2 regions of the Rossellomorea sp. ABR4_012 genome follow, and region 1 is predicted to be linked to the other one. Evidence: a T-box and tRNA genes for the amino acid it is inferred to sense, from the RefSeq annotation. Region 1 holds a T-box; the other holds one or more tRNA genes.

Region 1 (3,413 bases):
GCAAGAATCGAACGGGTTGTTTTCTTGGCCGCTTCATCTTCCCCGTATAATGGAAGCTTCGCCATTTCGATATACCAGTCACAGAAGTCATCCCAGATGAAGTTATAAAGGATTCTTCCCACTTCACCGAATTCATAGCGGTCGGCAAGACGTGTCACGTTTTCGATTGTTTCATTCAGACGGGTAAGGATCCATTTGTCAGCAACGGATTTTTCTCCGCTCAAATCGATTTCTTCATAGGTCATTCCATCCATATTCATCAGGGCAAAACGGGATGCATTCCAGATTTTATTGGCAAAGTTCCAAACGGACTCCACTTTCTCAAATGAGAATCGCAGGTCCTGACCAGGTGAGCTGCCAGTCGATAAGAAATATCGAAGCGAATCGGCACCGTACTTCTCGATGACATCCATCGGATCGACACCATTTCCAAGGGATTTACTCATTTTGCGGCCATCTTCAGCACGAACAAGCCCGTGGATCAGAACATCTTTGAATGGGCGTTCTCCTGTAAATTCTAGTCCTTGGAAAATCATGCGGGATACCCAGAAACCGATGATATCGTAGCCAGTTACAAGCGTATTTGTCGGATAATATCTCTTAAGGTCTTCCGCATCCATATCAGGCCAGCCCATTGTGGAGAAAGGCCAAAGCGCTGAACTGAACCATGTATCAAGGACGTCTTCTTCCTGCGACCAATTTTCACTGTCAGCCGGCGCTTCTTTTCCTACATATACTTCACCGGTTTCATTGTGGTACCATGCAGGGATTCTATGTCCCCACCATAATTGACGGGAAATGCACCAATCACGGGTGTTTTCCATCCAGCGCAGATATGAATTTTCGAAACGGTCAGGAACAAAGTTTACTTTTTCGCCTTCTTTTTCCTGCAGCTTGACTGCCTCCTGTGCGAGCGGATCCATTTTGACGAACCATTGCGTGGACAGGTATGGCTCTACAACCGCTCCGCTTCTCTCAGAATGTCCAACCGAGTGCATATGTTCTTCAATTTTAAACAGTACGCCAGCTTCCTGAAGGTCCTTGACGATCTGCTTACGGCAGTCAAAACGGTCCATCCCTTTATATTTGTCTGCTTTTTCATTCATGCTACCGTCTTCATTCATCACCAGGATGCGTTCAAGATTGTGGCGGTTCCCGATTTCAAAGTCATTCGGGTCGTGAGCAGGCGTGATTTTCACAGCACCTGAACCGAATTCCATGTCTACGTAATCGTCACCGACGATCGGGATTTCGCGTCCAACGATCGGAAGGATGACCGTTTTACCTATCAGGTGCTTGTAGCGATCGTCCTCAGGATGTACAGCGACTGCTGAATCACCAAGCATTGTTTCAGGACGTGTTGTCGCGATTTCAATATGTCCGCTTCCATCAGCCAGTGGATACTTCATGTGATAGAAGGCACCCTGGACATCCTGGTGGATAACTTCAATATCGGATAGGGCCGTCTTCGTCGCGGGATCCCAGTTGATGATGTATTCACCGCGGTAAATCAAGCCTTTATTATACAGATCGATGAATACTTTCTGAACGGCTTCAGATAAACCTTCATCCAGCGTAAAGCGTTCGCGGCTATAGTCAAGGCCCAGCCCGATTTTTGACCATTGCTTGCGAATATGCTCTGCATACTCTTCTTTCCATCTCCATGTCTCTTCAACGAATTTCTCACGACCCAAGTCATGACGCGAAATCCCTTGACTGCGCAGCTTTTCGTCCACTTTGGCCTGAGTGGCGATGCCGGCATGGTCCATTCCTGGAAGCCATAATACATCGTAGCCTTGCATACGCTTCATTCGCGTCAGGATATCTTGAAGTGTCGTATCCCATGCATGGCCGAGGTGAAGTTTGCCTGTTACGTTCGGCGGTGGAATGACGATTGTATACGGTTCCTTTTCTTTATCGCTTTTCGCTTCAAAAAACTTTCCTTCCAGCCACCATTTGTATCTTCCCTGCTCAATGGCATTCGGATCATATTTGGTCGGCATCGATAATTGATCTTGAGTTTCCATTGTATATCCTCCCTTAATCATTGTAGGTTTTTAGAAAGGTGATTTAAAACACAAAAAATCCTTCGCCCTGTAAAAGGACGAAGGATTCGTTTCGCGGTACCACCTTTTTTCTCAGAAGCCGTACAGACCCCTGAACTCTCAATGAACAATAACGGCTTTTAACCGGCTTCTACTACTGTCTTCATAGAAGCAGCTCTTCAGGCGACCTTCCATCGTCTTCGCTTGGAAAATCTCTCAGCAAATGATTTTCCTCTCTGAAAGCGGGGGGCAATGTACTCTTCCTGTTCAACGCTTTTTAAATTATTTATGTACTCATTATAGTATAGGATTCACTAAACTTTCGTCAATCATTATCGCCCATTTTCATAAAAAATATTCTTCAGTATCTCTCTATAGTTTACCCGAGAACCAATTTTCATTCTTTTCATAGGATATAGTAGTGAATCTACCCAGAAAGTGAGTGAAAAGTATGCGAAAGTACAATCCATACACCCTGCCCCCATGGCTGCGTAATGTTCGCTTGATCTGTAAGCAATTCATCATCCCTTTTTCTGTGTTTCAAGCCATCCGGACCATTCTGCTTCCCACCACATTTGATGTTCTTCTCTTGACCCTGTTCATCGGCATCGCCCTTGCCATCTATTTTGATTGGATATAAGGACTGACGAAACATGGACTTTCGTTTTCGTCAGTCCTTTTTTTATGCCTCCGATTCTGCCTCGGCTGCTTCTTTTTTCTTCCGCTCGATTTCGTCGAGCCGCATGACTACGTATTCCGTGTTTTTCAGCAGCCAGTAATGACGCTGAAGTTTTTTTAGTGATTTACGCTCATTCCTTTTGCCTTTCGGAGTATGAAAATATTTTTCAACAATGGCGATTACGGAGCTTGGGTAGGCTAAATAACACATAAACAGAAGCCTTTCTTCGTTGCGGGCAGTAAAGTGCTGAAAGTATGTTTCTAGCCACTCTACACATTCGTCATAATACTTTGGATAGGTTTTCAAGGTTCTGGACAGGAACGGCAGCAAATCATGAAAAGGAGACGCGATTTTTGAGTTTTCGAAGTTATTGAAATACCCGAGCCCCCTGTCATCGTACAAGAAATGCTCTGTTGACAGTTTGCCGTGGATGATGACCGTTCTGACCTTCTCAAGATCCTTCGTACTTTCATACCATTCATCGAGCGTTTTCCTTGAAAATTTGAGAGCCTGGGACACATCCTTATAAAACATACAAAAATGATATTGAAACGGTGACATATAAACGCTTTTTTCACATTCCTCCACGTATTCATCCAGAAACTGCTGTTCCTTTTCCCAGCGTGAAGTCAGCTGTTCATAATGCGATTCTCTTTCTTCTTTGTTTATTTTCACATCCTGTGAGGATA
Region 2 (3,413 bases), 790 kb from region 1:
ATAATCCATATATTCAGCGTAAACATCCATCATTTCACCTTCGGACTTTGCAGCATCGATCTTTTTCGTATAGCTTTCCAGCGTACGCAGGATGGCTGCGTAGTGAGAGGAAAACTTCTCCAACTCCAGCTGATAATTGATTGCTTGAGCGGCTTCCACCGAATAACCAGGATGAATCAGTGCGCTACTTGAAAATAATAGAGAGGTTGCCAAAACAGAAGCCGTTAATGTTTTCTTCGTGACCATGTTCATTCTCCTTCAAAAATATAAGTATAGGAAGTGATTCCTGATTTAATTATAATGACTTCCCATTAATTTGGGAATTACCTTAGACAGCGGTGGGGGAGAATATTTTTCGACAAAACTGGGGCCTCTTTTAGAGGGAATCGAAGATGATAAGACAACTATACACTCGTTCTCTAACTCTAAAAATTTGTGTTATAAGGCGAGAGATGTTTGTACGGTGGAAACTTCTGTACCGGAATTGCTACAAAGGTTTACTGATGGCTATATGGAGTTTATAATAAAAAAGATTGTGATTAGTAAATTAATTACCAAAAAGGGGACGTAACAAATGAATATACTAGTAACCGGCGGGGCTGGGTATATAGGCTCACATACATGTGTGGCTTTACTTCAAGCAGGTCATACGGTGGTAGTGGCCGATAATTTATGCAATAGTAAATTTGAAACAATAGATAATATTAAACAAATAACGAATAAGGAAGTCAAGTTCTATAATGTTGACGTGACAGATGAACACGCTGTTAACGATATTTTTGCAAGTAATAGTATTGATGGAGTCATCCATTTTGCAGGTCTGAAAGCAGTAGGAGAATCCGTAGAAATACCAATTGACTATTACTATAATAATATCGTCAGCACGATGGTCCTAACTAAGGCTTGCAAGGAATTCGGTGTAAATCGATTCGTGTTTAGTTCCTCGGCAACAGTGTACGGAGATAACGAGTCTCCATTTGTAGAGAACATGGAACTCATGCCGACCACAAACCCTTATGGTGAGACAAAAGCAATGAGTGAAAGGATTCTAACTGATATTGCTAAAGCAACCCCTGGTTTCTCAGTTGCTCTCCTTCGATATTTTAATCCTGTGGGAGCACATGAAAGCGGGTTAATTGGGGAAGCACCTAATGGAATCCCGAATAATCTGATGCCTTATGTTACTAAGGTAGCAAACGGGAAATTGGAGAAGTTGAGTATCTTTGGAAATGATTATCCTACAGTAGATGGTACAGGTGTCAGAGATTATATTCATGTATTAGACTTGGCTGATGGACATGTTGCAGCTCTGAATAACCTTAAGGAAGGTGCACATATTTATAACTTGGGCACTGGCCAAGGTACAAGTGTACTTGAGCTTATTAAAGCTTTTGAAGAAGCGAATGGAATTGAAATACCTTATGAAATTACAGATCGCAGACCTGGAGATATTGCTTCTTGTTATGCTGATACCACGAAAGCAAAGCGTGAATTAGGCTGGTCAGCAAAACGGGACATGATTGCCATGTGCAGGGATGCATGGAGATTTGAAAAGAACTTTAATAAGTAATGGGTAGTGTGAAGTACCTTACACAAGGTAGCTAGTTTGTGTAGGGTACTCTATAAATCTGTCTGATTAATGAAACACAAAATACATATTGATCATTATTCTAGAAGGAAAACTAATTAGAGGATATACTTTTTTATTCTTAGAGTTGACATTTTTTAAATGAATTGATAGATTAATATAGGTCGTCACATTTTAAAGACTGTATTTACGGAGGATTAGCTCAGCTGGGAGAGCATCTGCCTTACAAGCAGAGGGTCGGCGGTTCGATCCCGTCATCCTCCACCAAAGATTTTTACGAAGCGATAGTGGAGTAAAATATCTATCCTTAAACAATGCGCAGCGAAGCGGAGCATCTCTACGCATAAAGCTCAGCTAGCCATAACTGCGGCAACCAATAACATAAAGTTGCGCAGAAAACTCTGCTAGCAACAAACCAATCACACGGAGGAATACCCAAGTCCGGCTGAAGGGATCGGTCTTGAAAACCGACAGGGGTGTTAAAGCCCGCGGGGGTTCGAATCCCTCTTCCTCCGCCATATTTTTTCTTTCTCTCATGGAGGGGTAGCGAAGTGGCTAAACGCGGCGGACTGTAAATCCGCTCCTTCGGGTTCGGCAGTTCGAATCTGCCCCCCTCCATTTAGCTTTTTTACGAAGCGTCAGCGGAGTAAAAGAAGCCTCCTTAACCTTTCCGCAGCGAAGCGGTGCATTTACTCGGAGCGAAACGAAATCTTATTACGTAGGGGCATAGTTTAACGGTAGAACGAAGGTCTCCAAAACCTTTGGTGTGGGTTCGATTCCTACTGCCCCTGCCACAAATGCGGGTGTAGTTTAATGGTAAAACCTCAGCCTTCCAAGCTGATGTCGTGGGTTCGATTCCCATCACCCGCTCCAATAGTAATTTAAAAGGGTCAGTTCTTGTGTTTCTCACCATTTAGGAGAAAGCAGAAGAACGGACCTTTTTTAATTTGAAAGTAAAATGATCTGTATAAATAATGATACACTTTTATCAAATAGCTCTAATTTATTTAAACAAATGTTTGATTAACATTTCCTGTCCTATAGTATAAGCATGCTTCAAAATTAAACAGATGTTTAATAGATTATAAGAAGGACAGCGGACGTATCGCCTGGCCCTTGTTGACTATTTCGGATTTATGTAAGATAGTTACTATGACCTGTTACTGATCAGGAGATAAATAGTTTATTAGTAGGTGAAGGCAATGAGGGAATTTCAGCAAGGGATACAGAAAAGAAATTATTATATAATTGTTTCTATCATTATCGTCTTGATGGCAATGGGGGTCGTGGTTGATAACCCGGTGAATGAACGTTTTTTCATGCATGGAGCCATGGTGGTCATCGTATCCGTATGTCTGCTGATATACCCTGTGTATGAAACGACTTGGATAAGATATGCTACGGTCATTGCATCGACCGGTTATTTTTACAGCCTGTTTTTTTTATATCCGGAAACGTGGTCGGGATTTGTTTTATTATGTTTTGTTCCTGCATTGTCCATCCTCTTTTTTGATAAGTGGCTGTTTTATTTTTCGCTAGTATTAAATGCATGTTTTATTGGTTTAACATTTAGTTATATTGGGATTATTGATAAAGGAGAAGCTTACTCATACATTTACGAAGATATTGCTGGGAACTCTGTAAACTATATTGCGAGTCAGGTTATTCTTTATTTTATTTTTCATCTATCAAATGTACGGATTCAAAAACAGCGAATGTACTATGAGCAGGTGCAGCAGGCTGAACGGCTTAAGACGACTGGACAAATGGCAGCTGCGGTCGCACATGAAATCAGGAATCCACTTACTGTTGTAAAGGGATTTCT

Evidence for each region. A T-box is a leader RNA that pairs with one kind of tRNA and senses whether it is charged. The one in region 1 lies ahead of ACXAFV_RS07515 (valine--tRNA ligase), so its partner is inferred to be a tRNA-Val.
Region 2: it encodes a tRNA-Val, which carries the amino acid that the T-box ahead of ACXAFV_RS07515 (valine--tRNA ligase) is inferred to sense. The anticodon was not compared.

The regions. Positions count from the first base shown of each region.
Region 1 covers NZ_JBSWVK010000001.1:1,546,309-1,549,721, reverse strand. The annotation lists gene ACXAFV_RS07515 (valine--tRNA ligase) at 1-2,027, opposite strand, end outside; T-box leader at 2,098-2,325, opposite strand; gene ACXAFV_RS07510 (hypothetical protein) at 2,497-2,685, shown strand; gene ysxE (spore coat protein YsxE) at 2,728-3,413, opposite strand, start outside.
Region 2 covers NZ_JBSWVK010000001.1:759,325-762,737, forward strand. The annotation lists gene ACXAFV_RS03785 (LysM peptidoglycan-binding domain-containing protein) at 1-246, opposite strand, end outside; gene galE (UDP-glucose 4-epimerase GalE) at 575-1,570, shown strand; tRNA gene ACXAFV_RS03795 (tRNA-Val) at 1,780-1,855, shown strand; tRNA gene ACXAFV_RS03800 (tRNA-Ser) at 2,014-2,106, shown strand; tRNA gene ACXAFV_RS03805 (tRNA-Tyr) at 2,126-2,206, shown strand; tRNA gene ACXAFV_RS03810 (tRNA-Trp) at 2,309-2,382, shown strand; tRNA gene ACXAFV_RS03815 (tRNA-Gly) at 2,388-2,461, shown strand; gene ACXAFV_RS03820 (ATP-binding protein) at 2,791-3,413, shown strand, end outside.